One region of the Halomonas sp. 141 genome, then DNA from elsewhere that is predicted to be linked to it. Evidence: predicted binding sites of a transcription regulator. Region 1 holds the regulator's gene; each other region holds the start of a gene.
The links. Region 1 encodes sigma-54, which starts transcription at its own class of promoters, with help from an activator protein. Its sites were predicted from a motif close to TGGCACNNNNNTTGCTNT; they were not measured.

Region 1 (7,329 bases):
GTTTTACCAGCTGACGGTCGATTTTGTCCGCCAGGGCGTCAATGGCCGCGTACATGTCATTATCCTGCGCTTCCGCATGCAGGTCTGCTCCTGCGGCATGCAGCGTGCAAGCCGCTTGCTGGCGCTCCTTTTCGACAGATAAGGTGACCTGGACGGTCGTGATGTTGTCGTAGTGACGCTCAACGCGTTCCAGCTTTTCGTTTACGTAGTCACGCAAGGCGTCAGTCAGTTCAACGTGATGACCAGTGATGTTTACTTGCATTGACGTGCTCCTTATCCATCGGACTGTACTTCGATTGTAACCCTTTTTGGGCCATTGCAAAGCCCTCGCCGCGAGTTTGTTGGGCAAGAGCGTTTAACTAGCGCAAACGGCGTCGCTCGCTCGACGAAGGTATACCCATCGACTCTCGGTACTTGGCGACGGTGCGGCGTGCCACGGTAATGCCACCCTCTTCCAGCAGGGTGACCAGGCGACTGTCGGAGAGTGGCTTGCCTGGCGGCTCGTCCTGAATCAGTTTCTTGATGCGTGCTCGAATGGCCGTGCTGGAGTGGCTGTCGCCGCCCTCCTGGCCGCTGACCTGGCTGGAGAAGAAGTACTTGAGCTCGAAGACCCCGCGCGGGGTATGAATGTATTTCTGGGTGGTGACCCGGGAGATGGTCGATTCATGCATCTCTACCGCTTCGGCGATATCGGCCAGAATCAGCGGTTTCATGGCCTCTTCACCCTGCTCGAGGAAGCCTATCTGGCGGGCAATGATCTCGCGCCCCACGCGCAGCAGCGTGTCGTTGCGGCTCGACAGGCTCTTGATCAGCCAGCGAGCCTCCTGGAGGTGCTCTTTCAAAAACTGGTTGTCCTGGCTCTTGTCGGCGCGCTTGATCAGGCTGGCGTAGTCGGGCTGGATACGTAGCCGAGGCAGCGCTTCCGGGTTGAGTTCCAGATGCCAGCCCTCGTGATCGTGACGTACCACCAGGTCCGGCGTCACATAGCTGTCGTCGGTGACGCCGTAGGCGCTTCCGGGGCGAGGGTCAAGGCTGCGGATTAAACGAATGACATCGTCCAGCTGCTCGTCATCGAGGCTCAGGCGTCGTTTCAGCAGGCGCATGTCGTCCTTGCCCAGCGCTTCGAGAAACTGGCGTACCAGACGCTTGGCGGGCATCAACAGCGGAGTGTCTTCGGGTAGCGCGGCCAGCTGCAGCATCAGGCACTCGCGCAGGTCACGGGCGAACACGCCAGTAGGCTCGAACTGCTGCAGGCGCAGCAAGGTGTTTTCGACCTCGCGTTGGCTCAGGCCATCGTGGCCCTGCGCCTTGAGCCCCTCGCGGATGTCGTTGAGCGGCTGGGTCAGATAGCCGTTGGCATCCAGCGCATCGATGAGGCTCTCGGCAATGGCTTGCTCACGCGCAGAGAAGTCGGTCATGGCCAGTTGCCAGAGCAAGTGCCCGTGAAGGCTCTGCCCGGCCGCCTGGCGCTCGAAGTCCGGGCCTTCGCTACTGCCGCCCGCGCTGCCCATGTCCTGGTAGGTGTCGGACCAGTCGCTGTCCACGGAGAGCTCGTTGGGAATGCTGTCTGCCCACTCGGCTTCCTGAGGCTCGCTGACCGCCTGTTCGCCAAACTCATCCTCCTGTTCGAGCATGGGGTTGGCATCCAGCGCCTGCTGAATTTCTTGACGAAGGTCCAGCGTCGATAGCTGAAGCAGCGCAATGGCCTGCTGCAGCTGAGGTGTCATGGTCAGCTGTGTGCCGATGCGCAGTTGAAGAGAAGCTTTCATGACCATCTGAGAACCACTCGTTAATCAGAAAGCTCCACCCTAGAGCGACTCTCCGTTTGGTGCAAGTGCAATAAGCATGCCACTAAATAAAATGTCTTCGTGGGCCATTATTTAAAGGCGGAAGTCGGCGCCCAGGTAGACGTCGCGCACCTTCTGGTTATTGAGAATTTCCTGGGGGTTTCCACTGGCTATGATGTGTCCGTCGCCAACAATATAGGCAATATCGCAGATATCCAGGGTTTCACGCACGTTGTGGTCGGTGATGAGGACGCCAATATGACGCTTCTTGAGCGCGCGTATGATCGATTTGATATCGCCCACGGAAATGGGGTCGACGCCAGCAAAAGGTTCGTCCAGTAGAATGAAAGCGGGCTCGGTGGCCAGCGAGCGGGCAATTTCCACCCGTCGCCGCTCGCCGCCCGACAGGCTCATGCCCAGGTTGTCGCGAATATGGGTGATGTGGAAGTCTTCCAGCAGGGATTCGAGCTTCGCTTCTCGGCTATTGCGGTCCAGCTCCCGGCGCGTTTCCAGAATGGCCATGATGTTGTCGGCCACCGACAGCTTGCGAAAGATCGATGCTTCCTGGGGCAGGTAGCCGATACCCGCCAGCGCGCGTTCATGCATGGGCGCCCGGGTCAGGTCGAGATCGTCGATGCCCACCTTGCCAGCATCGGATTTCACCAGGCCGACGATCATGTAGAACGAGGTGGTCTTGCCCGCGCCGTTAGGGCCCAGCAGGCCCACCACGCTGCCCTGGGCAATTTCCAGATTGATATCCTTGACCACGCGGCGGCGTTTGTAGCTCTTGGCCAGATGCTGTGCATGGAGTGTCTTGACCGCTGCGGTGTCGGGGGTCATCGCTGTCACGGGGCGTCCTCTCGCTATTGTTCGGGCTGCAGGGTCATGCGGATGCGCTGTGGCGAACTGCCGCTGACATCAGAGCGCGCTTGCACCACCCCGCGGTCGATGAAGTATTCGAGCCGTCCCCCCTGGAAACGATCCCCTTGCTGGGTCAGTTCGGCTTGGTCGATGAGCTCGACGCGGCGTTCGGACACGTGGTAGACGATGCGGCGCGCCCAGCCTTCCATGGGCGTCGTCTGGTCTTCCAGTTGATTGCGCAGGTAGGCACGCTCGCCCGTGGCGACGGCCCGGGAGAGTTCGCCGGCCTGGTTGCGGTGAATTTCGACACGCTCTCCGCGCAGCTGCATTTCACCCTGACGAATATCGACATTGCCAGAGTAAACCGCCGTGCCCGCGCGCTGGTCCAGGTCCAGGCGGTCGGCCTCTACTTCGATAGGGGCCTGTTGTTGAGCAGTAGCAGGCAGTACGCCTACCACCATGGGGACGGCAAGGGCGAGCAGTGCCGTACGAAGCAGGGCGTTCATGGCGACTCCTGAGAAGGGTGGGGGGCGGGCGGGTGCACGCCGCGCACGTTATTGATCAAGCTGACACGACTATCGTCCAGCCAGACATCCATACGGGATGCCTCGATACGCTGGGGTGGCTGCTGCAGCACTACGGGGGTGTCGCTCCAGGCATGACGTGCCAGGCCATCATAATGCAGCAGGTCGGTATCCAGCTGCCAGCCTTCGTCTGGTGCCAATAGCCGTGCCGATCCGGCCAGCGTCAGCGCCTGGGTGTCCGTGTTCAGGGTGCCGGTATCGGCAACCGCCAACCACTCACGCTGTTCACTATCGAACAGCGTGGCGCGCGGTGACGTGACGTTGGTCATCGCCGCTTGCGGGGTATGTACCAGTCGCGGCGCGACCAGCGACTGTTGCAGAGTGCCATCTTCACCAAACAGAGTGATCTCGGCACTCTCCAGCACGTGTCCGGGCTCCTGAGCCTGAGCCTCAGGATCTACCTCGCGCTGCTGGGGCGCGCGGGGGTCCAGCCAAACCAGCAGTCCCCCCAGGGTGATGACCAGCCCCGTCAGCCAGACGCGCTTTTTCACCCTGATGCCCATTCAGGTGGAGCCGTGTAGGTAAGTGTCGAGCACGGCGTCCCAGTGCCCCTGGTTGGTCAGCAGCGTGTCGCAAATTTCGCGAACGGCGCCATGCCCGCCCAGACGGTCGGTAATCCAATCGGCGTGGGTATGCATGTAGTCCGGTGCGTTGGGGACGGTGATGCCGACGCCCGAGCGTTTGATCGGCGCCAGGTCCGGGAGGTCATCGCCGCAGAAGGCGACCTGCTCCAGGGTGATGCCGAGCCGCTGGCAGAGCCCACGCAGGGTGGCGAGCTTGTCTTCACAGCCTTGATGAACATGGCTGATGCCCAGCGCTGCGGCGCGCTGGCTCACCATGGGCGAGTCACGGCCGGTAATCAGCGCGACATGGATGCCGACGCGCTTGAGCAGCTTCAAGCCGTGGCCATCCTGGGTATGAAAGGCCTTGATTTCGACGCCGTCGGCCTGGAAGTAAAGGCGACCATCGGTCAGCACGCCGTCCACGTCCAGGGCCAGCAGTTTTACACGGCGTATACGATCTAAAAGTGCGTCAGGTAGGGCCATAGAGCCTCCGTATCATTCATCATGGGATCATGGGTTAGATAACGCCGCTTGCCAGCAGGTCATGCATGTGCAGCGCGCCAATCGGGCGCTGCTGTTCATCGACCACGGCCAGCGCCGTGATACGACTATCTTCCATTATACGCACGGCTTCGGCTGCCAGGACGTCGGGGCCGATGCGTTTGCCGGGCCGCGTCATGACGTCGTCTACCTTGACGTCGCGCAGGTCGTGAAACTGGTCCAGCGTGCGGCGCAGGTCGCCGTCGGTATAGACCCCGGCCAGCCGACCCTCATTGTCGATGACACAGGTAAAGCCGAGCCCCTGGCGGGTAATTTCCAGCAGAGCATCGCGCAGCGGGCTGCCCAGCGCCACCCGAGGCAGCCGCGCGCCGTCGTGCATCAGGTCGCGTACCCTTAGCAGCAGGCGTTTGCCCAGGCTGCCGCCGGGGTGTGACAGGGCGAAGTCTTCGGCTGTGAAGCCACGTGCTTCCAGCAGTGCGACGGCCAGCGCGTCACCCAGCGCAAGCGCTGCCGTCGTCGAGCTGGTGGGGGCCAGATCCAGTGGGCAGGCTTCTCGCTCGACGCCGCTGTCCAGGTGGGCCTCGGCATGGCGTGCCAGGGTGGAGTCCGGGCGCCCCGTCATGCTGATCAAGGGGGTTCCCAGGCGTTTGAGCAGCGGCAGCAGGGCGGTGACTTCGGCGGTTTCACCCGAGTTCGACAGGGCCAGCACCACATCGCCCCGGGTAATCATGCCGAGGTCGCCGTGGCTGGCTTCACCGGGGTGAACGAAGAACGCGGGCGTGCCGGTACTGGCCAGGGTGGCTGCCAGCTTGCCGGCGATATGGCCGGATTTGCCCATGCCGGTCACCACCACGCGACCCTTGCAAGCCAGAATCAGCTGGCAGGCGCGGTCGAAGCTCTCGTCCAGCTTGGCTTGCAAACCACCAATGGCCGCTTGCTCTATCTGCAGTGTCCGCAGCGCGCTTTCGCGCAGCAAGCTGGGTGGGGTGGGAGATTGGGGCATGGTCGGTCTCGTTCTCGTCATCACGGTTGATAGCCTTCAAGAATAACACCTTGCGGCGGCTTTTAGCCAAACTGCGGGCAGGCGCCGGGCAGCAGGCCAGGTGCGCGTGGCTGTTCCTGTGGGTAGCGTTAGGATACGATGTTCGATAATATTTCGAAAACACTGTTTTTTTAAACCGCCGATCCGGGCTTGACATGCCCGCGTCGGCGAGCGAACGAGGGGTGTGATGCCCATGACGGATATGCCCTTTATCCAGGTGGAGGATGTGTACTTTTCCCGCGGCGACCACGATATCTTTCGTGGCGTGAGCATGAGCATTCCGCGTGGCAAAGTCACTGCTATCATGGGGCCCAGCGGAACCGGCAAGACCACCCTGTTGAAATTGATCGGTGGGCAGCTGGTGCCTGATCGGGGGCGCGTGCTGATTGATGGGCAGGATGTGCATCGGCTGTCTCGCAAGGCGCTGTTTGCGCTGCGCAAACGAATGGGCATGCTGTTTCAGAGTGGCGCGCTGTTTTCCGATCTGGATGTCTTCGAGAACGTGGCTTTTCCACTACGCGTGCATACCGACCTGCCCGATACCATGATTCGTGACCTGGTGTTGATGAAGCTGCAGGCCGTGGGCCTGCGCGGCGCGCGTCATCTGTCGCCCGCCGAGCTTTCAGGGGGCATGGCCCGCCGCGTGGCGCTGGCACGGGCCGTGGCGCTGGACCCGGAGCTGATTCTCTATGATGAGCCCTTTGTGGGCCAGGACCCTATTTCCATGGGCGTACTGGTGCAGCTTATCAAGCGCTTGAACCAGGCCATGTCGCTGACCTCTGTAGTGGTTTCCCATGACATCAAGGAGACCTTGAGCATTGCCGACTATCTCTACCTGATCGCCGATGGCCAGGTGGTGGCGCATGGCACGCCGGCGTCGCTGGATGTCAACGAGGACCCCAGAGTCAGTCAGTTCATGCATGGTGAGCCGGACGGCCCTGTGCCGTTTCACTATCCTGGCAACACCCTTTACCGAGACATTCTCGGTCACGATCCAGCAAGCGGGGCAGGGTAAATGCAGTCAAGACTCTTACAGTGGGTAGCGCCCATCACGCGATTGGGGCGCAAGGGATGCGAGATGGTCGAAGCGCTAGGGCGCGCGGCCGTTTTTCTGGCGCAGTCGGCGGTCGGGGTGCCTTCCCGTGAAGGGTGGGCTCTGTGGCTTCGTCAAATGCATTTTGTCGGCGTGCTTTCTCTGGCCATCGTGCTGGTGTCCGGGCTGTTCATCGGCATGGTGCTGGCGCTTCAGGGCTACACCATTCTGGTGGACTTTGGTGCCGAGCAGGCATTGGGGCAGATGGTGGCGCTGTCGTTGCTGCGAGAGCTGGCCCCGGTGGTGGCAGCGCTGCTTTTTGCAGGGCGGGCCGGCTCGGCGTTGACCGCCGAGATTGGTTTGATGAAGGCCACCGAACAGTTGACCAGCATGGAAATGATTGGCGTCGACCCGCTGCGTCGCGTAGTGGCCCCGAGGCTTTGGGCCGGTTTCGTGGCGCTGCCGATCCTCACCGTGGGATTCAGTGTGGTGGGTATCTGGGGCGGCTACCTGGTGGGCGTCGAGTGGCTGGGCGTTTTCGAAGGCTCCTACTGGAGCAACATGCAGTCCAGCGTCTCGTTCATCAACGATGTCGGTAACGGCATGATCAAGAGCCTGGTGTTTGCCCTGGTGGTGACCTGGATCGCCGTGTTCCAGGGCTATGATCTGATTCCCACGTCCGAAGGCATTTCTCGGGCGACCACTCGTACGGTGGTGTACTCATCGCTGGCGGTGCTGGGGCTGGATTTCGTTTTAACCGCCGTCATGTTCGGCGGCCTTCAATAGCTGGGGTGGTGTCATGAAGCGCAGTAAAACCATGGAGTTTGGCGTTGGCCTGTTCATGTTGGCGGGGATCATCGGCCTGGTCTTTCTGGGGCTGAGAGTCAGCGGTTTGACGCTTTCGGGCGCGTCTGACACGTTCCGTCTGGAAGCCAACTTCTCCAATATCGGCGGCCTC
Region 2 (7,329 bases), on a different contig from region 1:
GCTTGCGGCCAACTGGCGACGCAGCTCGAAGGCATCGCGCTGGGGTAGCTGAAAGCGCACTTCCAGCGGGTCCAGAGGCGTGATGGTGGCCAGCTCAGTGCCTGACGTGACCAGGTTGCCCACGTTGACTTGGCTCAAGCTGATCATGCCCGAAACGGGCGCGGTGACGTTGGAGTAGCCCAGGTCCAGATTGGCACTGGTGAGCGCGGCTTCCGCCTGTGCCACGCTGGCCTGCGCGACCCGCTGCTCTGCCAGCGCCTGGTCGTACTGCTGGCGGCTGACCGAGTTCTGGCTCAGCAGCTGCTCGAAACGCTGCGCATCCCGCTGGGCGCGTGCCAGCTCTGCCCGGGCGCTCTGCAGGTCTGCTTCACGCTGGTTCACCGTGGCCTGGTACAAGTCCGGCTCGATGGTGTAGAGGCGATCTCCTTCCTCGACCATTTGCCCGGGTTCGAAATGCCGCTCTTCCAGAAAGCCGTTGACCCGCGCCACCAGCGTGACTTCACTGTCGCTACGCAGCAGCGAAGGATAGGACTTGTTGAGCGGAATGTCCTGACGGCTTACTTCAGCGACTTCCACCGCGTGGGGTGGCGCTTCCTGCTGCTGGCCCTGCGGCTCCTGGGACGGCTGTTCCTGGCCACAAGCGGTCAGCGCCAGCACGGCGATCAGCGTCACCAGGCTCGCCCGGGTGGAGTGCATCACTCTTTTCATGCGTCGAATTCCCATTCATTTTTTCTGTACGTTGACGGATCGCAGGCGTGCCCCCATTGGCCGCGCTCAGGCGCCTGGGGTAGGAGGAGCACCAATGTCCATCGCGCGCTGGTAAGTATCAGGCGCGTTGCTTTCAGGCAGGGTGAAGTTGACGCTGTCACCGGTCAGCCAGGCATTGACTTCCTCGATGGCCGCCACGTCCAGCATGCCCGACTGCTGGCGCAGCGACATCAGATTCACCACGTAGTCGTAGCGCGCTTCGGCGTAGCTGGCGATGGCGTTATAGAGGTTCTGCTCGGCATTCAGCACATCGACGATATTGCGGGTACCCACCTCGTAGCCTGCGCGCGTTGCTTCCAGAGCGCTGCGGGTAGACACGATGGCCTGGCGGCGAGCATCCACGGTTTCCACGTTATTGCTGACCTGGGTGTACAGCGAGCGCACCTGTTGGATCGTGGTGCGCCGCTGGGACTCGAAGTCGTACTGGCTACTTTCGAGCTGGAAGGTGCCCTGGCGGATACGCGCACTGGTGCTGCCACCGGTGTAAATCGGCAGGTTGGCGGAAACGCCTACCTGGCTAGAAGAGTTGTAGCCACTGACCACATCGCTGTCGCTGTCCGAGTATTGATAGTTGGCGAACGCCTGCACGGTGGGTAGACGCCCTGCCCGGGCGACTTCCACACCGGCCCGCGACAGCTCGATGCCTGCCCGCTGGGCCAGCACCTGCGGGTTGCGCTCCAGTGCCTGGTCGACCCAATAGTCACGGTCGGTGGGCGCAGGTAGCGCAATCGGCATGGCGTCGCCCAAGGCATCGATGTTGGCGTAACGCTGCCCGGTCAACTGCTCCAGCGCTTCGAACGCCACTTGCAGGCTGCTCTCGGCGGCAATGCGGTCGGCCCGAGACTGGTCGAAGCTGGCCCGCGCCTCCTCCACTCCGGTAATCGCAATCAGCCCGACCTCGAACTGCTCGCGAGCCTGCTCCAGCTGGCGGCCAATGGCGCGCTCTTGCGCCTGACGCGCTTCCAGAACCTCATGGGCACGCAGAATATCGAAGTAGGCGCTGACCACGTCGATGAGCAGCTGCTGTTCCGTCGCGGCCAGCAGGTAAACCTGCTGATCGATCTGGCGCTCGGCCTGGTTGAGTTCCTGGCGCGTCACGGCATTGAACAGCGCCTGGGTCGCTTCCAACGACAGCGATGCGGTGTTGTAACGGTCATCGCTGACCCCCACCGCGGCCTGGTCGGCACCCACGCCGACGCCCGCTCCCCGCGCAGAACCCTGGCTTTCGTACTGCTGGTTGTGCACGACGCTCCCGGAAGCATTCACTTGGGGCAGCAAGCCGCCGCGCGCTACGTCCCGGCCCGCCTCTACGCCAGAAAATTCGGCGCGTGACGAGGCAAGGGCGGCGTTGTTGTTCAACGCATCACGGGTGATGGTGATCAAGTCAGCCGCCTGGGCAGGCAGAATGAAGGAGGAGGTCAGCACGGCCATTAGCAAGGGGCGTAAAGGGGCATTGACTGCCCAGTGTGCTAGTCGCATGGGATTGCCTCTAGGTGTCAACGTTGGAAGACGCGCGGCGCCAGCCTGAAAGAGTGGGCATTATAGTTACATTCATGTATGTATGCCAGCCTTGAACTTGGCGAATTTGTGTGTACAAAGCGCCTACCCAGCCCAAGCCCTTTTACCTTAGTCCAATGCACCGTTGGTGGGGGGCTTTTTACGCTCACGGCGCTTGAATTGCCGAGGGTCGATGCCCCATTTTTGCAGCCGGGAGGCCAGCGTCGTGGGCTTGATCCCCAATAGCTCCGCCGCCCCACCCGCGCCAGAGATCTTGCCCTGTGTCGCTGCCAGCGCCTTCAGCGCATTGTCCCGCTGGCGCTGCTGTAGCGCCTGTTCGGTCATCGGCGTTTCGGCAAGGGGCTCGGCGCCCTTGTCACGCTCCGCCATGACCTGCCCCGGCACACTGGGCTCCGGCGGCAACAGGTCGTCGAAGCAGAGCCGGCGGTCCTGGGTCACGATCACCTGTCGTTCGATGACGTTTTCGAGCTCGCGGATATTGCCAGGCCATGGATAGCGGGTCAGCAGCTCCAATTGGGCGGGAGGAATACGCACGCCCGGCTTGTTGAACTTCAAGCAGGCGCGGTGCAGAAAATGTCGCGCCAGCAAGGGCACGTCCTCGATGCGCTTGCGCAGCGGCACTGAATCGATGGGAAACACGTTGAGCCGGAAATAGAGATCCTCTCGGAAATGCCCGGCGTCGATCATCTCTTTCAAATCACGGTTGGTGGCCGCAATCACGCGCACGTCCACCTCGCGGGTGCGGTTGTCTCCCACTCGCTCGAACTGCTGATCCTGCAATACGCGCAGCAGCTTGCTCTGCAGCTCCAGCGGAATTTCTCCTACCTCGTCAAGAAACAGCGTGCCGCCGTGGGCCAGCTCGAAACGCCCCGGACGATCCTGCATCGCCCCGGTAAAGGCCCCTTTGACATGGCCAAAGAACTCGCTTTCGAACAGATCTCGCGGTATGGCGGCACAGTTGACCCGAATCAGCGGCCGGTCGCTGCGCCCACTCCCAGCATGAATGGCCCTGGCGATCAGCTCCTTGCCCGTGCCGGACTCACCGCTGATCAAGACGTTGGCCCCGGTCGGCGCCACCATGGCAATCTGCTGGATCAATTTGGCCACCGCCGGGCTGTTGCCCACGATATTGCGGTGATTGACCTCTGCCTTGATCTCCTCCTGAAGGTATTCGTTCTCCAGCTCCAGCCGCCGTTTCAGCGACTCGACCTCCTCCAGGGCATCGCGCAGCTGCTGCTCTGCCCGTTTGCGTTCGCGGATATCACGAAACAGCACCACGGCCCCCACCAGCCGCCCCATCTCGAAAATGGGGGTGCTCGTATACTCGACGGGAATCGCCTCACCGTTCTTGTGCCAGAACACTTCATCGTCGACGTGGTGCACCTGGCCATCGCTGAACGAGGCATGGATGGGGCACTGCTGCACCGGGAAATGCGAGCCATCGGCATGGGTATGGTGAAACATCAAATGCGCATCGTGGCCCACCATATCCTCGGTGCTCCAGCCCAGAATGCGTTCGGCCGCTGGATTGACGAAAGTGGTTCTGCCCTGCGCATCCAGCCCGTAGATGCCCTCTCCGGCGGCGCTGAGAATCAGCTGGTTCTGCCTTTCGATTCGCTCGAACACCTGCTCGACGCGCTGCCACCCTACATCCCCCTGGCGATGCTGACGCCCCAGCTCGGCGCGGGCGCGCCGCTGCTCGGCCTTCTGCCGGTCGATCAGGGTCAATAAGAGCCGCGGGGGGTCCGGCAAACGCTCACCGAAGACTTCTACCCGGCGTGGCTGACGCACGCTGTCCAGCACCACCAGGTCATCCGACCACGCCTGCCCGGTAGTCAATACCTCATCGGTAAAGCTGACCCACAGCGGCAAGGAGGCACTCAACCGATGGCTGAACGGCGACGCCCGCCAATCGCCCTCTTCCAGCATCAACAGTTGGCAGGCCGCCGCATTGGCAGCCACCAGCTCATCGGCCAGCGGGTCGACCACTAGCATGGCCAGCGGGGCATGGCTGGCCATGAGCTTGAGCGACGGCTCGCTCATCAACGGCTCGGTCGTCATGGGCATGGGGGGCATCTGCATCTCCTGGCGATGGCGGCGACATACCCACTACCCATACAAACAACGGGCCAATAACGATATTTCGTCATTTAAACAACGAAATATCGTTATTAACGAAAAATCGTTGTTTTCAAGCATGGCCTCCAAGATTCCACCAAACACCACAACTTATTGAATTTATGAATCTTTAAACAAAACGAACGGTTGTGGCACACAAGTCGCACTACCGAAACAGTGCCGCAACGCTCTGTTTCGCACCAAGACGGCGCAGCTAGAAGCCCATTTGCTCCTGAGAGGTGAACGCCCATGAAAGAGAACAATGACCACAGCAGTCTCGGCAACCCTTTCGATCACCGTCAATCGCTGATCCATGGCCGCCAGTGTGATTGCCACCAGTGCCACCCTGCCCGCCCCAGCGTACCTTCCCATCAGGCCACCCTGGCCGGTGGCGAAGCGCCGCCCAGCAATGCCGAACAGATCATGGATCGGGTGGTGGAGAGCGCGCTGGTTCGTGGCATCTTTGGCCATAGCGACATGCACCGCCGGCAATTCATGAAGCTGGTGGGTGGCGGCACCGCGGCGGCTGCCCTGGCCACGCTGCTGCCCATGGAGTCGATCAAGGCGGCGGTCAAGGAGAACCTCGGCCCGCTGGAGAAAACCGAGCTGGACATCGGCTTCATTCCGATCACCTGCGCCACGCCCATCATCATGGCCCACCCCATGGGGTTCTATGAGCGTTACGGCCTGAACGTCAATGTGATCAAGACCGCTGGCTGGGCGCTGATTCGCGATAACTCGCTGAACGACCGGTACGATGCCGCTCACATGCTCTCCCCCATGCCGTTGGCCATGAGCCTGGGGGCAGGTTCGACCCAGCGGGCCTTCGTGACGCCTGCCATCGAGAACGTCAATGGGCAAGCCATCGTGCTGCACAACGACCACCAGGACAAGCGTGACCCGCAGCAGTGGAAAGGCTTCACCTTCGGCGTGCCCTTCGAGTACTCCATGCACAACTTCCTGCTGCGCTACTACGTGGCCGAGCATGGCCTGGACCCGGATCAGGACATTCAGATTCGCGTCATTCCGCCCCCCGAAATGGTCGCCAACCTGCGCGCGGGCAACATCGATGGGTTTCTCTCCCCCGACCCGTTCAATCAGCGCGCCGTGTTCGAGCGCATCGGCTTCATCCACCTGCTCACCAAGGAGATCTGGGACGGCCACCCGTGCTGCGCCTTTGCCACCAGCGCTCGCTTTGCCCAGCAAAACCCCAACACCTACGGCGCGCTGCTGCGGGCGATCATCGATGCCACCCAATACTCGTCCGACCCGGCCAACCGTTCGGAAATCGCCGAGGCCATTGCCCCGACCAACTACCTGAACCAGCCGGTCACGGTGATCGAGCAGGTGCTGACAGGGCGCTTTGCCGATGGCCTGGGCAATGTTCAGAACGTGCCGGACCGGATCGACTTCGACCCCTTCCCCTGGCACTCCATGGCCGTCTGGATCCTGACCCAGATGAAGCGCTGGGGCTACATCGAGGGCAGCGTCGATTATCAGCAGATTGCCCGGGATGTCTTTTTGGCCAGCGAAGCACGCACGGTGATGAACGAGCTGGGCTACGACGCCCCCGAAGAGACCTCGCGCAACTACCAGATCATGGGCAAGACCTTCGACTACACCGACCCCGAAGGGTATCTGGCCAGCTTTGATATCCGCAGGAGCTAATCATGGACCGCACCACTACCGACTGGAACATCAGCCTGAACGTGCGCGCTGGCTTGTTAGCCTTCGTCCTGCTTGCCGTGCTGCTGGGGCTATGGGAAGGACTCGACCGCTCGCCGCTGCTGGGCGGCACGGAAGAGCTGAGCGAGTACGAACTGCTGCTGGGCGGGGCCGATGAAACGGCCCGCGTTCCCCCGCCGTCGGCGATTTTCGAGCGGGCATGGGAGCAGCTTTCCAACCCTTTCTATGATGCAGGCCCCAACGACAAGGGGATCGGCATCCAACTGGGTTACTCCCTTTACCGCGTGCTCAGCGGCTATCTCATGGCCGCCGTGGTAGCGATCCCCATCGGCTTTCTGATTGGCATGTCACCGCTGGCGTATAAAGCGCTCAACCCGTTTATTCAGGTCTTGCGGCCGATTTCTCCCTTGGCCTGGATGCCTCTGGCGCTGTTCATCATTCGGGATGCCGAAGCGTCAGCCATCTTCGTGATCTTTATCTGTTCCATTTGGCCGATGCTGCTCAATACCGCCTTTGGCGTGGCCGGTGTGCGCAGCGACTGGGTGAACGTGGCACGCACCCATGAACTGTCGCCGCTGCAAACGGCCTTCAAGGTCATTTTGCCCGCCGCGGCCCCGACCATTCTGACCGGCATGCGTATCTCCATCGGTATTGCCTGGCTGGTCATCGTCGCCGCAGAAATGCTCGTGGGTGGTACCGGCATCGGCTACTACGTCTGGAACGAGTGGAACAACCTGGACCTGACCAGCGTGATCTTTTCCATCCTGATGATTGGCGTCGTCGGCATGCTGCTGGATATGTCGCTGGGCTATGTCGCCCGTTTCGTCACCTACGCCGAATAAGGAGCCTGTCATGAGTCATGCCTTTGTAGAGGTGCAGAAGGCCGCCAAACGCTTCCCCGGCGCTGGCAAGGACGCTGCACCGCTCACGGTCTTCGAAGACATCAGCTTTCAGCTCAAGAAGGGCGAGTTCGTCTGCATCATCGGCCACTCCGGCTGTGGCAAATCCACCATCATGAATGCGCTGGCCGGGCTGGATCAGTTCTCCGAAGGCTCCATGGTCATGGATGGCAAGGAGATCCATGGGCCGAGCCTCGAACGTGGCGTGGTATTTCAAAACTACAGCCTGCTGCCCTGGCTCACTGCGCTGGACAACGTGCGCTTTGGCGTACGTGCCCGCTGGCCCGCCTGGAGCGAGCACGAAATCACCGAGCACAGCATGAAATACCTGACCCTGGTG
Region 3 (7,329 bases), on a different contig from region 1:
CTGGACGGCATTCAGGCAGCCAAGGAGGCTGGTTTCACCCGTATCAAGCTCAACGCGGTGATTCTGAAAGGGCGCAACGAAGACGAGGTGCTCGACCTGGTGAGCTTTGCCCGCCGCGAGCAGCTGGACATCAGCTTCATCGAGGAGATGCCGCTGGGGGATGTCTCGGACCACTCTCGGGCAGAGACCTTCTACTCCAGCGATGACGTGCAGGCGCTGATCGAAACCCGCTACCCGCTGACCCCCACCACCGAAAGCACGCCGGGGCCCTCGCGCTACTTCAGGATGGCTGACAGCGACAGCCGCGTGGGCTTCATCTCCCCCCACAGCCATAACTTCTGCGACAGCTGCAACCGGGTACGGGTCACCGTGGAGGGCCGCCTGCTGCTGTGCCTGGGCAATGAACACTCGGTGGACCTGCGCGCGGTGCTGCGCCGTCATCCCGGCGAGATCGCGCCGCTCAAGCAGGCCATCATCGACGCCCTGCCATTGAAGCCCGAGCGCCACCACTTCACCACCGATGGCGATGTGCAGGTGGTGCGCTTCATGAACATGACCGGAGGGTGAGCCGTTGGCGCTTGAGGCACTCGTACCCGTGCATATCGTGACCGGCTTTTTGGGCAGCGGGAAAACCACGCTGATTCATCAGCTGATCGAGCAGAAACCCGCCCATGAAAAATGGGCCATTCTGGTCAACGAGTTCGGTCAGATCGGCATCGACCAGACCATGTTCACTGCCCGTGATGACGTGGTGGTCAAGGGCCTGCCTGGCGGCTGCCTGTGCTGCCAGCTGGCGTTCGTGCTGCAGGCGGCGCTGGTCAATCTGCTGGCACGCCAGAAACCCGACCGGGTGATCATCGAGCCCTCTGGGCTTGGGCACCCCGCCGGGCTGATGGATTTGCTGCAGGGTGAGGCTTTCCGGGACGTGGTGGCGGTGCAGGACATCATCGCCACCCTCGACCCGCGTCGGCTGGATGAAGCACGCGTGCGAGCGCATGAGACTTTTCAAGATCAGCTGACCATGGCCGATGCCGTGGTCATCACTCTGGCCGACATGGCCAGCGACGCACAACATGCACGGGCCGAGCAGTTCATCGACACGCTCTGGCCGCCGCGCAAATGGGTGCATAGCACCCAGCAAGGCCCCCTACCCATTGACCGCCTGCTGAGCCCTTCGCCCCCCCGCCCTGCGGCGCCAACCGCCATGCCCGCCGCGCACCGGGCTCTGGCCACCAGCGGCCCCAGCCTCGAAGGGGCATTCTTCGATCTCCCTCCGCCCCTCGGCAAGGCGCAGCAGCAGTCCGCCAGCGCTCTGGGCTACACCAGCACTGGGGTGCGCTGGCACCCCGCCGAACGTTTCGACCTGGACCGTTTGGCGCTATGGATGAGCGAACTACCCGCCACCGCCAGGGTGAAGGGCGTCTTTCATACGGACGATGGCTGGAAGCAGCTCAACCGCGCCGAAGGCACCCAGCGCGTGGCCGCCAGTGCCTGGCGACAAGACTCCCGGCTGGAGGTGATTACCCCTGACGGCACGCTGCCCCTGGCTGATGCTACGCTTCCTGATCAGCTACGCGCCCTGGGCGCCTGGCGGTGAGGGACGTTGCGCGCGCACGGCCTGCTCCATTTCCTCCACCGGCATGGGCCGCCCGAACAAGTACCCCTGAAACGCATGGCACCCGTGGGCCATGAGCCAGGCCTGATGCGCCGGGGTTTCGACCCCCTCGGCGATGACATCCAGATTCAGGCTCTTGGCCAGGGCAATGGTACTTTCGACGATGGCAGCATTGGCACTGCTCTCGAGCACCTGCTGCACGAAGGACTGGTCGATCTTCAACTGATCCAGCGGGAGCTGTGCCAGATACGCCAGCGACGAGTAGCCGGTGCCGAAGTCGTCCAGCGAGAAGCGAACACCGCGCGCCTTCAGGCTTAGCATCTTGTCACGGGCATCGTCTCGGGCGTCGACGAACAGCGTTTCGGTGACTTCCAGCTTCAACCGCTCGAGCGGGGCTCGGGTGCGCTGGAACACCTGCTCCACTCGATGTAGAAAATCGCTCTCGCGGAACTGCAGAGGGCTGATGTTGACTGAAATGGTCAGCTGCTCGAACCCCGGCTGGTGCTGCCACGCAGCCAACTGATGGCAGGCTGCCTCCAGCACCCACTCGCCTACGTCGTTGATCAAGCCGGTGCTTTCTAGTAGCGGAATGAACTCACCGGGCGACACCAGCCCGCGTTCAGGATGGTGCCAGCGTAACAGCGCTTCGACGCCCTCGATGCGCCCCTGTTCATCCACCTGGGGCTGATAGTGCAGCAGCCACTGCTGGTGATCCAGCGCCAGACGCAGGTCAGACTCCAGCTTGACCCGTGCCAGCAGCGCGGCCTGCATGGAGGGGTCGAAAAAACGTAGGCCGCGCCGGCCACTGGCCTTGGCCTGGGAAAGCGCCATGTCCGCCTGCTGCAGATAATCATCGGCACTGCGTTGGCTGTCGGCCATGACGGTGATGCCCACGCTGGCCGTGACCGACGCCTGCTCATCCCCCACCTGGATCGGGGTATCCAGCGCTGCCATCAGCTTGCTGGCGATATGCTCGGCCAGCGCCTGCGTTTTACGCGAGCTGCCATCCACTCCCTCGACCAACACGGCAAATTCGTCGCCGCCCAGTCGCGCCAGAGTATCCGTATCGCGCAGCATCTGGCCAAAACGGCGTGCCACGTTCTGCAACAGCCGGTCACCGATATGATGCCCCAGGGTATCGTTGACATGATTGAAGCTATCCAGGTCCAGCAGAATCAGCGCTCCGCAGCGCTGGTGGCGGTTCAGCTCCTTGAGGGCCACGCCGATTCGGTCGATGAACAGGCGACGGTTGGCAAAGCCGGTCAGCGGATCGTAGAACGCCAGCTGATGAATTTCCTGCTCGGCCGCCTTGCGCTCGCTGATGTCACTCATGGTAGCCACATAGTGGGTCAAGCTGCCGTTGCGGTCGTGCACGGCACTGATGGTCAGCCACTCGGGAAACAGCTCGCCGTTCTTGCGCTGGTTCCAGATTTCTCCCTCCCAGCTTCCCGTGGAGAGTACGCTGCGCCACAAACACCGGTAGAAGGCGGCATTGTGGTGCCCAGAGCTGAACATGCGTGGGTTCCTGCCCACGACCTCTGCATCACTGTAGCCGGTGATGCGCTTGAAAGTGTCGTTCACTTTCAGGATCGTGCCCCGTGCATCGGTCACCATGATGCCCAAATGTGCCTGAAATGCAGCGGCAGCAATTTGCAGCTCCACTTCGGCGCGTTTTGCGTCTGTTACCTCACGGGTCACGGAAAGCGCTCCTTCTAATTCGTCCGGTTGTTGGGTGCTGCTCACCAAAGGGCTCAAGGTGGCATGAAAATCGTGCGACTGCTGGCCCAATGGCAGCGAATACTCGAACGTGGCCACCTGACCAGTGCGCTGCACCTGCTGGAACACGTCAGGCATCCCGTGGGCGCACCTGATAGAGTGAAAAAAAGACAGAGGAAGATACACCAGCCCGGAACACGGGTGGGATTGTTAAAGTGTGACGCGATGTTTTTTTGATGTATATCAATTTTTGGCAAAAACCGTCATCAAAATCCTCATATCGGTATGACCGGCAGGGCAACGAGGCAGCCATGGCATCTCTGGGACAAATGAGCGATTACGAAATACGCCTGGTGCGTATCTTCAAGACCGTGGTGGAGTGCGGTGGCTTCACCGCAGCAGAAACGACGCTGGGCATCAGCCGCTCGGCCATCAGCCAACACATGAGCGACCTGGAGAGCCGCCTGGGGTTTTCGCTTTGCCAGCGAGGTCGCGGTGGGTTCAGTCTGACCGAAGAGGGCAAGGAGATTTACCAGGCCGGCCTGACCCTGCTGACTGCCCTCGAAACCTTCAAAAGCGATGTCAATGCACTGCATCACACCATCAAGGGCGAGCTGAATATCGGCATCACCGATAACCTGGTGACGCTACCCGCCATGAACGTTACCCACGCCCTGGCGGCGCTGACGGCGCCCAACCATGCGGTCACCGTCAATATTCATATGGAACCCTCGGACGCGGTGATCCGGGGCGTCATGGATGGGCACCTGCACGTCGGGGTGGTGCCTGCCGTGAACCTGCCCACCAGCCTGGAAACGCGCTGGCTTTACGACGAGCCGTCATACCTATACTGCTCGGCAGAGCACCCCTTGTTTCCACAGGCCGATGAGAGGCTCGAAGCAGGCGACATTGCCCAGCACCCCGCCATACAGCCCCGCTACCCGCTACCGGAAAAGGCCCGCCAGGCCCACGAAGCACTCAACCGTCGAGCCTCTGCGTCAGACCGGGAAGGCGCTGCCTTCCTGATCCTGACCGGGCGCTTCATTGGCTTTCTACCCGAACACGTGGCCGCCCAGTGGGTCAGCGCAGGCAAGATGCGCGCCCTGCTGCCCCAGCACTACGCCTATCGCATCCCGTTCGTGCTAATTACCCGCCACGACCGCCGCCCCAACCGCGTGGTGGATGCCTTCCTGGGGCTGGTGAAGGAAGCCAACTAGGCTTTGTACGAAAAGTCGGCGAGCGATGGCCAGACAAGGCAAAAATCGGCGAAAAGACGGAGTTTACAAGGTGTAAATGAGTACTTTGATCGGACTCGCGCACGAGCCGATTTTTAACGCCGTATGGGCGAGCATAGGCAATTTTCGTACAAAGCCCAGCGGCGCAGCCCGCCAGGCTCTGCCCGACAGCTAGCTGCGCCATGCGCTACCGCATCAAGGCTGGCGAGCCGCCTCGCTGGCCATCAGCGGCACAGGGCCTGCCTGGGGAGACGACGCCAGCGTACGGCTGGCGACGTAATACACCAGCGCCCCCAACGCCGAGCCCGTGAACCAGCCGTAGTCATAGAACCAGTTCATGGTACCGGTCAGCAGCGACAGCAGGGTCAGGCTCACCGGAATGCCGAAGGCAATGAATCCGGCGATATTGACCGCGGGGTAAGCCTGGTGGTCCATGTACAGGCTAGGCACATCCAGGCGCTGGCGTTTGATCAGGAAATAATCCACCGCCATGATGCCTGCAATCGGGCCCAGCAGGCTGGAGTAGCCCAGCAGCCAGTTGGAGTACATCTGCTCCAGTGAAACGCCCTGGCTCACCACTCCCGCCTTTTGCAGCAGGTCGTAGCCCATCAGCAGCACCCCCACGGCGCCGGTCATCAGCACGCCACGGGTTTGGTTGATCAGCTTGGGGGCAATGTTCTGAAAGTCATTGGTGGGTGAGACGATATTGGAAGCGGTGTTGGTCGAGATGGTCGCCACGATGATCAGCAGCATGGCCATGATGACCCAGAAAGGGCTGTCGATATAGCCGATCAGGCGCACCGGGTCGGCCACGGTTTGGCCTACCAGCGTTTCCGAGGCGGCGGTCAATACCACGCCCAGGGCAGCAAAGAAGAACATGGTCAACGGCAAGCCCAGGATCTGCCCGACGATCTGGTCCTTCTGGCTCTTGGCGAAGCGGCTGAAATCAGGAATGTTCAGTGACAGCGTCGCCCAGAAGCCCACCATGGCCGTCAGGCCAGCAAAGAAATAGCCATAAACCGAAGCCCCTTCCGGGCGCGACGGCGGCTGGGCCAGCAGTTCGGTCATCGACATGTGCGGCCACGCCCACATCATCAGTCCGATCCCCACGGCTAACAGCAGCGGTGCCGCCAGGGTTTCCAGCCACTTGATCGACTCGGCCCCGCGAATTACCACGTACAGGTTCATGGCGCCAAACACGAAGAAGCCAATTACTTCGCCGACGCCACCCAGCGCCGCCCAGGCGGGAAACAGCGCCGACAGCAGCAGGTGAATGGCCAGCCCGCCAAACATGGTTTGAATGCCAAACCAGCCGCAGCCTACCAGCGCCCTGACCAGGCAGGGCACGTTGGAACCCAAGATGCCAAACGAAGAGCGCAGCACCACCGGAAAGGGAATGCCGAATTTAGTGCCGGGAAAAGCGTTCAGCGTTAGCGGAATCAGCACGATCACATTGGCCAGCAGAATGGCCAGTAGCGCCTCGCCAACGCTCAGCCCAAAGTAGGCCGTGAGCACGCCGCCCAGGGTGTAGGTAGGCACGCAGATCGACATACCGACCCACAGCGCCGCAATGTTCCATTTACTCCAGGTACGCTCTTTTGCTTCGGTAGGCGCAATATCTTCATTGAAGCGAGCGCTTTCACGCACATCATCTTCCACTGCCAGTTCGACCAACCCCTGCTGATCGATCATTCGAGATTTAGCTGCCGTCATTGTTGTCTCCTCAGCCTCGCCATTGCCTTTTTATCTTCAAAGGTTCAGCAAGTTGTGCAGCAATAAACGTGCCTAAACGCACGCCCACGGCACTAACCCATTGAACACAAAGCTGACTTGATAGACATATATAATAGCGACGCCTTTCGTATCGTTGTTGTTATACGCGCGGGGATTAAAACCTCATAAAAAGGGTAGCGGCATCCCTATAAAACGCACCATCAAGATGCAAAAGAAATCAAAATCAACCAATAAAAAAACAACAAGATACTGATAAATATGAATAAAATATAAAAACCATAATAGTGCAACGCTTCACCATATTGACAAAAAAGCCAGGTTAAAAAATTAAAAAACTGCAAAAACAAACACTTAAAACCTCACGTGCTTTTCTATAAAAACTGCTTGCAAACAGCCTTCATCCAGCGCTATGTTCAAAAAGCTGTCCAATATGACAACTTTTTGAACAATAATAATTCCCGACCGTGAGTCGCGTTCATGACACGCCCAGCACCGAGCGATACACGACTGACTTCCCATCCATTCGGAGGTCGTCGCGTTATGACAAAAGAGGGGTAGTCCATGCAGAAAATGAAGATTGGCCTGATCCAGATGGCCCTGAATACCAGCACCGATCAGGAACCCGGCGTCATTCGTGACGCGATGAACGAAGCGCACCTGCCCATGATTCAGCAAGCCGCCGAGCAAGGCGTGCAGGTGCTGTGCTTTCAGGAAGTGTTCAATCAGCCCTATTTTTGCCCCAGCCAGGACAGCAAGTGGTACGCCGCCGCCGAGCGAGTGCCGGAAGGTCCCACCTGCCAGATGATGCAAAAGCTCGCGGCCGAGCACCGCATGGTGATCATCGTCCCTATCTATGAAGAGACCGAGACCGGCGTTTACTACAACACCGCCGCCGTGTTCGATGCCGACGGCAGCTACCTGGGCAAATACCACAAGACACACATTCCCCAGGTGGCTGGCTTTTGGGAGAAATTCTTCTTCAAACCAGGCAAATCCAACTGGCCGGTTTTCGATACCGCCTACGGCAAG
Region 4 (7,329 bases), on a different contig from region 1:
CACCTTTGCTCATTGGCTGGCGTTCTCTTCCAAGGAAGTCTGGGTCATTCCCTTTTTCGTGCTGTTCGTGCTGGTGACCATGCGCCGCTTGAAGGGGCGCCGAGCGCCTGGCTGGGTGCGCTATATCAATGCCTACTCCTTCGGTATTTACCTGGCCCACCCGATGTTTTTTGCCATTACCGATACCTTGGTCGGCGTGGAAACGCTGCCGCTGGTGCTTTACGCACTGCTCTTGATCGTGGTGGCCAGCGTGGGCTCGGTGCTGTTGAACAAGGCGGTGAACACCACCACTTGGGGCGCCATGCTGTTTGGCAAACGCCTGAAAGTATGAGGCTGGCGTTAGGTAAGCCTCGCTGGGGTCGTTCAGTATGCCTTGTGGATTGGGGAAGGCGTTGAAGAGTGATGAAGGGACGAGGGCGACGATCAGTGTGGGGGGGGGGCGGTAGAAAAGCGTGCTTTCAACGCGCTCAGTGGAGAGCCTCGCGGCAACCCCAGTGCTTGCCCGCTGAGGGTCTTCAGGCGGGTAGGGCAGGCATGCAGGCGCTGTAGCAGGTCGGTCATTGCCGTGACCTCCAGCTCGGGGTCGAAGCCTCCCAGGCGTTCCAGCCAGGTTCGGCTGATGGCCATGTAAGGGGGCAATGCGGCGTTAGGGCCACGTAGCTGCTGCCAGAGGCGCTCTGGCAACCGAGGCGTCATCGCGCTGATGATCAGCGCATCCAGCGTTTGCGTATCTAGCTCGGGGTACAGCAGGGGCCATAGCTGTGCAGGCAATACCTGTTTGTGCATGGCCACCAGCAGCCATTCTGCTTGGCTGACATACGCCGCCTGATTCAGGCGAGCGCCCAGTTTCTTCTCTGGGGTGACGAGGCAGTGGGCGTGAAAACGGTGCTCCAGGGTCGCGAAGCGCTCATCCAGAAACGCGGCGGTCACGATCACGGGCACGAGATGCTCGGCCAGGCCAGATTGACGAATGGAGCGCAGGTGGCGAGGAAGCCAGGCTCCCGCCACGGAAGCATCGACGATAAAGCAAACCGTACCCATGAAAGCGGCTTCCTTCGTAGTAACAACTTTCCGTTTTGTAATTTATTGTAGGCATTGGTTTCTTTTCGTAGCAAGGAGAAATGGTGGAGAAAAGCATAAAAATAGACTGCCTTGCTATGCACTGATTTTGTGCAATAAGGGAATTTTTTGTATTTTTTTGGTGCATATTGAGCTTGAGACGTGCTTCATGCAGTAGCGTAGTGGGTAAATGCTACATCAGGAGGCATCGGAGAAAATGATTTTTGCTTTTTGAATCATGCTGTTATTTTTTCAAAAGCCATATTGGTGCAAAGTTGGCATGCTACGTGCTTATATTTCGTGACAGCTTCGTAGGCAGTTTCATGAACAGTTTCATGGGCCGTTTGTCAGTCGCTAGCAGGCCATAGGCAGAAGCCGCTTGGCGTGCTACAACGATAGCCGGTCTGAAATGATCGCTGGGCGATTTGTTATCCATGGTCAAGCAAACGTAAAGCGAACAAAAAAGACAAACGCGCCACGTGCCAAGGCATGTAGACGATTTGTTGAATAACACTTTTATCGATAGCTTATTGTTTCAAGCTCTAAGCCACGCTCATACCGGAGGACACTATGTCAGCCAAGACTCTTGCGCTAATCGAAGAACATGACGTTAAGTGGGTAGACCTGCGTTTCACCGACACACGCGGTAAAGAGCAGCACGTGACCGTGCCTGCGCGTGACGTGAACGAAGAGTTTTTTGAAAACGGCCAGATGTTCGATGGTTCTTCCATCAATGGCTGGAAAGGCATCAACGAGTCTGACATGATCCTGCGTCCGGAAGACGGCACCGGCTTCCTGGACCCCTTCACCGAAGACGCTACCCTGATCCTGCGTTGCGACATCATCGAGCCTGCCACCATGCAGGGCTATGACCGTGACCCGCGTTCCATCGCCAAGCGCGCCGAGGCCTACCTCGAGTCCACTGGCCTGGGTGACACTGCGTTCTTCGGCCCCGAGCCCGAATTCTTCATCTTCGACGAAGTACACTGGAAGTCCGACATTCAAGGCTCCATGTACAAGATCACTTCCGACGAAGGCGCCTGGGCCACCGACAGCAAGGTCGAGACTGGCAACCTGGGTCACCGTCCGCGCCTCAAGGGTGGCTACTTCCCGGTTCCGCCGGTAGACAGCTTCCACGATATCCGTGGTGCCATGTGTAACACCCTGGAAGCGATTGGCCAGACCGTCGAAGTACACCACCACGAAGTGGCCAACGCCGGTCAGAACGAAATCGGCGTGAAGTTCAACACGCTGGTGAAGAAGGCCGACGAAGTTCAGGAAATGAAGTATGTGATCCACAACGTGGCGCACGCTTACGGCAAGACCGCTACCTTCATGCCGAAGCCGCTGGTAGGCGACAACGGTTCTGGTATGCACGTACACCAGTCGTTCTGGAAAGATGGTCAGAACCAGTTCGCGGGCGATGAGTACGCTGGCCTGTCTGAAATGGCGCTGTACTACATCGGCGGTATCATCAAGCACGCCCGTGCTCTGAACGCCTTCACCAACGCTTCTACCAACTCGTACAAGCGTCTGGTACCGGGCTTCGAAGCGCCGGTCATGCTGGCCTACAGTGCTCGTAACCGCTCTGCGTCTATCCGTATTCCTTACACTGCCAGCCCGAAAGGCAAGCGTGTAGAGACTCGCTTCCCTGACCCGACTGCCAACCCCTACCTGGCGTTCGCAGCGATGCTGATGGCGGGTATCGACGGTATCAAGAACAAGATCCACCCTGGCGATGCCATGGACAAGAACCTGTATGACCTGCCGCCGGAAGAGGGCAAGTCGGTTCCCACCGTGGCTCACAGCCTCGACCAGGCCCTGGAAGCACTCGATGCTGACCGGGCGTTCCTGACCGAAGGCGGTGTATTCACCGACGAGATGATCGACGCTTACATCGAACTGAAAATGGAAGACGTCGAGCGTATCCGCATGACGACTCACCCGATCGAGTTCGACATGTACTACAGCTGCTAAGCTGATGGCATGACTGCTAAGATCACCCTTGCGGTGTGACGAGCCAAAACCCCGCCTCGGCGGGGTTTTTTTATGGGCAGAATAGTTGAGGAGGCAGCATGGTGAGTAAGCGGCGTGTTGCATGGTCAGCCATATTATCCACAGGGGTTTTCGTGGCCGCCTGCCTGTGGGTAAGCGCTGCCAAGGCACAAACGGTGTACCGCATCGTTGATGCCCAGGGCAACGTGACCTTTACCGATAACCCCGAGCGCGGCGGCGAAGTGTTGCGGCTGGCGCCTCTGCCCAGCTTGCCCGCTGCACGCCCAGCCGCGCTCTCGGCGGCACGCCCTGCAGGGCGCCCGGGCCAGCCGTTCATGCCCTATGACCGGTTCATCATCGTTGCCCCCGCGCCTGGGGCTTCTCTGCGCGGTGGCATGACGCCAGTGGAGGTCAGCGTTTCCCCTGCGCTGCGTGAGGACCACCAGATCCAGCTGCTCGTCAACGGCGAGCTTAGCCAATCCCCTCTGCATAGCGATGCCTTTTGGCTGGCAGGCTTGCCCCCGGGGCAGCATCGTTTGCAGGCAGAGCTGCTGGACAGCCAGGGGCGCATTCAGCATCGCACCGATCAGGTGACGATTTTTATCGCTGATTAAGTGTATGCACTATAATGGTGCGTTGAATTAGCTAAATCTTCCGTCCCTTGCGCTATAAACGCCCGAGCGGTATCGGTAGGCTGCCCCTAAGCCGTGCATGGCGCCGTTTTGGGTAACCTGGCGCGCTTTTTGCACTTCCTCAGCTAAATCACTAACGCTACGGTTAGCGACGCTTCAGGACACGCCATGTATCAGCGCTTACTAGAACACCTCACGACGGCGGTATTGCTGCTGGACGGCGAACTTCGGGTTCGCTGGATGAATCCGGCCGCCGAGGCGCTGCTGGCGGTGAGCTTCAGTCGGGTACAAGGCATCAGTCTGGACACCCTGCTGGGCGGTGACGAGAGTATCGATGACGTGCTGGCCAAGGCGCGCGATGCGTTTCACCCTTACACCCAACGCGAAGCGCGTATTACGCCGCTCAATAGTGACCCCCTGACGGTGGATTACACCGTGACGCCGCTGTCCGCCGACGAGCTGCTGCTGGAGGTGGAGCCCCGTGATCGGCTGATGCAGATTTCCCGGGAAGAAGCGCTGACCACTCGCCAGGAGACCATCAAGGTGCTGGCGCGTGGGCTGGCCCATGAGGTGAAAAACCCCTTGGGCGGTATCCGCGGCGCGGCGCAGCTGCTGGAGCGCGATCTGGACGACCCGGCCTTGCGGGAGTTTACCCACATCATCGTCGAGGAAGTGGACCGTCTGCGCGATCTGGTGGACTCCATGCTGGGCCCCAACCGCATCATCAAGCATGAGCCGGTGAACATTCACAAGGTGCTGGAGCGCGTGCGTGCGCTGCTGTTGGCCGAGCATCCGCAGGTCACCGTTAACCGCGATTATGACCCCAGTCTGCCGGACCTTTCTGGCGACGAGTCGCAGATGATCCAGGCCGTGTTGAACGTGGCCCGCAACGCGGTACAGGCCATGAGCGAAGCCGACACGCCGTCCCCCACGCTGACCCTGCGCACCCGTGCCCGCCGCCAGTTCACGCTGGGGGCCGAGCGCCATCGGCTGGTCAGTGAGGTGGGCGTGATCGATAACGGCCCCGGCATTCCCGATGCGTTACGTGAAACGCTTTTTTACCCCATGGTGTCAGGCCGCGCGGAAGGCAGCGGCCTGGGGCTATCGATTGCTCAGTCAATTTTGCATCAACATCAAGGATTGATCGAATGCGATTCCCGACCCGGACACACCGAATTTCGTTTACTGATTCCATTGGTTATTAATTTACCGGAGATGCGTCATGACTGAGGCGACACGTACCGATGTTGCACGGGTGGTTATCGTCGATGATGACCGCGCTATCCGCTGGGTGCTGGAGCGCGCGCTAGCGCAACCCGACCTGGATGTCGAATGTATCGAGCGGGCGGATACGGCGCTGGCTCGGCTGCTGGAAAATCCACCAGATGTGCTGGTCACCGATATTCGCATGCCGGGAATCGACGGCCTCGACCTGATGTCTCGCGTGCGTGCGGCTCACCCCGATCTGCCGGTCATTGTCATGACCGCCCACTCGGACCTGGATAGCGCGGTGGCCTCTTATCAGGGGGGCGCTTTCGAGTACCTGCCCAAGCCCTTTGATGTCGACGAAGCGCTGGCGCTGGTGCGGCGGGCGGTGGCCCATGCCCGCGAGCGGCAGCGGCCGGTCAGCGTACCGGAAGGGCTGAGCGCCGAGATCATCGGCGAAGCGCCTGCCATGCAGGAGGTGTTTCGCGCCATTGGCCGCTTGTCGCACTCCCATATTACGGTATTGATCAACGGGGAGTCGGGCACCGGTAAAGAGCGGGTGGCCCAGGCGCTGCATCAGCACAGCCCGCGCTCCGGCAAGCCGTTCATTGCCCTCAATATGGCGGCAATTCCTCGTGACCTGATCGAGTCGGAACTGTTTGGCCATGAGAAAGGCGCCTTTACCGGTGCCGCCCAGCAGCGCCAAGGGCGTTTCGAGCAGGCCAACGGCGGTACGCTGTTTCTGGATGAAATTGGCGATATGCCCGCCGAGACGCAAACGCGCCTGCTGCGGGTGCTGGCCGATGGCGAGTTTTACCGGGTCGGCGGCCATACGCCGGTCAAGGTGGATGTGCGCATCATTGCCGCTACCCACCAGAACCTGGAATCTCTGGTGGATGAAGGGCGTTTTCGTGAGGATCTGTTCCACCGCCTGAACGTGATTCGGGTGCACCTGCCGCGCCTGGCCGAGCGCCGTGAAGACATCCCCCGCTTGACGCGTCACTTCCTGGCGGAGGCGGCCAAGGAGCTATCCACCGATATCAAGGTGCTGACGCCCGAGGCAGAAGCTCACCTGACGCGGCTGCCGTGGCCGGGTAACGTTCGTCAGCTGGAAAATATCTGCCGTTGGCTCACCGTGATGGCATCGGGCAGGGAGATCCTGATCGAAGACCTGCCTCCCGAGCTGCGCTCGGTCAGCGCGCCGGAAGGAGGTGCTTACGGTGATTGGCGCTCGGCCTTCCGGGATTGGGCCGACCACGCCCTGGCCGAAGGGCATACGCACCTGTTGGAAGAGGCGGTGCCGGATTTCGAGCGCATCCTGATCGAAACCGCCCTGAAGCACACAGGGGGGCGCAAGGGGGAAGCGGCCGAGCTGCTGGGCTGGGGGCGCAATACCCTGACACGCAAGCTCAAGACGCTGCTGCCCGCGCTAGCCGACGAGTAGCCCTGTTGGCAATCGCCGTCGGCTCGGCGATGCTGGCCCGGAACCACTAAAAAGCCCGCTGACACGGTCAGCGGGCTTTTTCATGCCATCCTGTTGATGGCATGCGGGGCAGCTTAGTCGTCTGCGCCCGGTACGCCGCCCAGCTCTTCGATCAGCGCCTTGTAGCTTTCGGTCTGCTCGGTGAGGGTCTGGGTGACTTCGTCTTCAGACAGGTACACCACCGGCATCAGGATGCGCTCTTCGGTGATCTCGATGAAGCGCTCATCCTGAGTGGCGGCTTCCAGTGCTTCTGCCAGGCGCTCGACGTGGGCATCCGGCGTATTGTTGGGCACCATGACCACGCGAATTTCTGCCGGGTTGATGTCATAACCGGCTTCTTGCAGGCTGGGCGCATCCGGGAAGGCTACCAGACGGTCTTCTGCCAGGCTCAGCAGGACCGGCATTTCACCCGTTTCTGCGTAGCCGGAGTGGGTGCCGCCGCTATAGGCGAAGTCCACGTCGCCAGAGAGAATCAGCGGTGCCATGCCAGCGCCGCCTGCCGTGGGCACGATGCGCAGGTCAAGACCTTCCTGCTGGGCAATGTACTCGATGATCATGCGATCCAGGGCGGTCTGCGTGGCATAGCTGGTGCCGGGGTTTTCGCGGGCATACTCCACCAGCGACTCCCAGCTGTCACCAAAGGGGCGATTCTCGCCGGTCACGATAGCCGACTGGCCCAGCGTCACGCCCGCCACGTAGCGGAAGTCGTCCAGCTGGTAGGCGGTTTCCGTGGCCAGCGGGCCGTAGGTGATGGTCATGGAGGTGCCAAAGGCAAAGGTGTAGCCTTCGTCGTTATTGTTGGCCAGGCGAGTCAAGGCCACGCCACCGCCCGCGCCCGGCTGGTTGACCACGTTCACCGGCTGGCCCAGCTCTTCTTCCAGTACGTTGGCCAGCACGCGGGCTTGAATGTCGGTGCTGCCGCCTGCGCCAAAGCCGACGACCATGGTCAGCGGC

Region 2: CWI66_RS05685 (CmpA/NrtA family ABC transporter substrate-binding protein) is a predicted target of sigma-54. The motif match lies at 4,555-4,572, and genes of this name have one in related genera.
Region 3: CWI66_RS07255 (NCS1 family nucleobase:cation symporter-1) is a predicted target of sigma-54. The motif match lies at 6,336-6,353, and genes of this name have one in related genera.
Region 4: glnA (glutamate--ammonia ligase) is a predicted target of sigma-54. The motif match lies at 1,336-1,353, and genes of this name have one in related genera.

Annotation. Positions count from the first base shown of each region.
Region 1 is NZ_PINZ01000002.1:100,273-107,601, forward strand. Features, by position in the region: gene hpf (ribosome hibernation-promoting factor, HPF/YfiA family) at 1-262, opposite strand, end outside; gene CWI66_RS01825 (RNA polymerase factor sigma-54) at 360-1,775, opposite strand; gene lptB (LPS export ABC transporter ATP-binding protein) at 1,881-2,627, opposite strand; gene lptA (lipopolysaccharide transport periplasmic protein LptA) at 2,651-3,154, opposite strand; gene lptC (LPS export ABC transporter periplasmic protein LptC) at 3,151-3,735, opposite strand; gene CWI66_RS01845 (KdsC family phosphatase) at 3,736-4,278, opposite strand; gene CWI66_RS01850 (KpsF/GutQ family sugar-phosphate isomerase) at 4,313-5,299, opposite strand; gene CWI66_RS01855 (ABC transporter ATP-binding protein) at 5,532-6,353, shown strand; gene mlaE (lipid asymmetry maintenance ABC transporter permease subunit MlaE) at 6,354-7,157, shown strand; gene mlaD (outer membrane lipid asymmetry maintenance protein MlaD) at 7,171-7,329, shown strand, end outside.
Region 2 is NZ_PINZ01000008.1:6,842-14,170, reverse strand. Features, by position in the region: gene CWI66_RS05700 (efflux RND transporter periplasmic adaptor subunit) at 1-708, opposite strand, end outside; gene CWI66_RS05695 (TolC family outer membrane protein) at 775-2,247, opposite strand; gene CWI66_RS05690 (sigma 54-interacting transcriptional regulator) at 2,395-4,353, opposite strand; gene CWI66_RS05685 (CmpA/NrtA family ABC transporter substrate-binding protein) at 4,654-6,072, shown strand; gene ntrB (nitrate ABC transporter permease) at 6,075-6,932, shown strand; gene CWI66_RS05675 (ABC transporter ATP-binding protein) at 6,943-7,329, shown strand, end outside.
Region 3 is NZ_PINZ01000011.1:21,548-28,876, reverse strand. Features, by position in the region: gene moaA (GTP 3',8-cyclase MoaA) at 1-567, shown strand, start outside; gene CWI66_RS07270 (CobW family GTP-binding protein) at 572-1,597, shown strand; gene CWI66_RS07265 (putative bifunctional diguanylate cyclase/phosphodiesterase) at 1,571-3,469, opposite strand; gene CWI66_RS07260 (LysR family transcriptional regulator) at 3,643-4,548, shown strand; gene CWI66_RS07255 (NCS1 family nucleobase:cation symporter-1) at 4,762-6,279, opposite strand; gene CWI66_RS07250 (nitrilase-related carbon-nitrogen hydrolase) at 6,862-7,329, shown strand, end outside.
Region 4 is NZ_PINZ01000047.1:16,150-23,478, reverse strand. Features, by position in the region: gene CWI66_RS15125 (acyltransferase family protein) at 1-331, shown strand, start outside; gene CWI66_RS15120 (hypothetical protein) at 424-1,041, opposite strand; gene glnA (glutamate--ammonia ligase) at 1,630-3,036, shown strand; gene CWI66_RS15110 (DUF4124 domain-containing protein) at 3,189-3,668, shown strand; gene glnL (nitrogen regulation protein NR(II)) at 3,855-4,916, shown strand; gene glnG (nitrogen regulation protein NR(I)) at 4,909-6,336, shown strand; gene CWI66_RS15095 (tripartite tricarboxylate transporter substrate binding protein) at 6,450-7,329, opposite strand, start outside.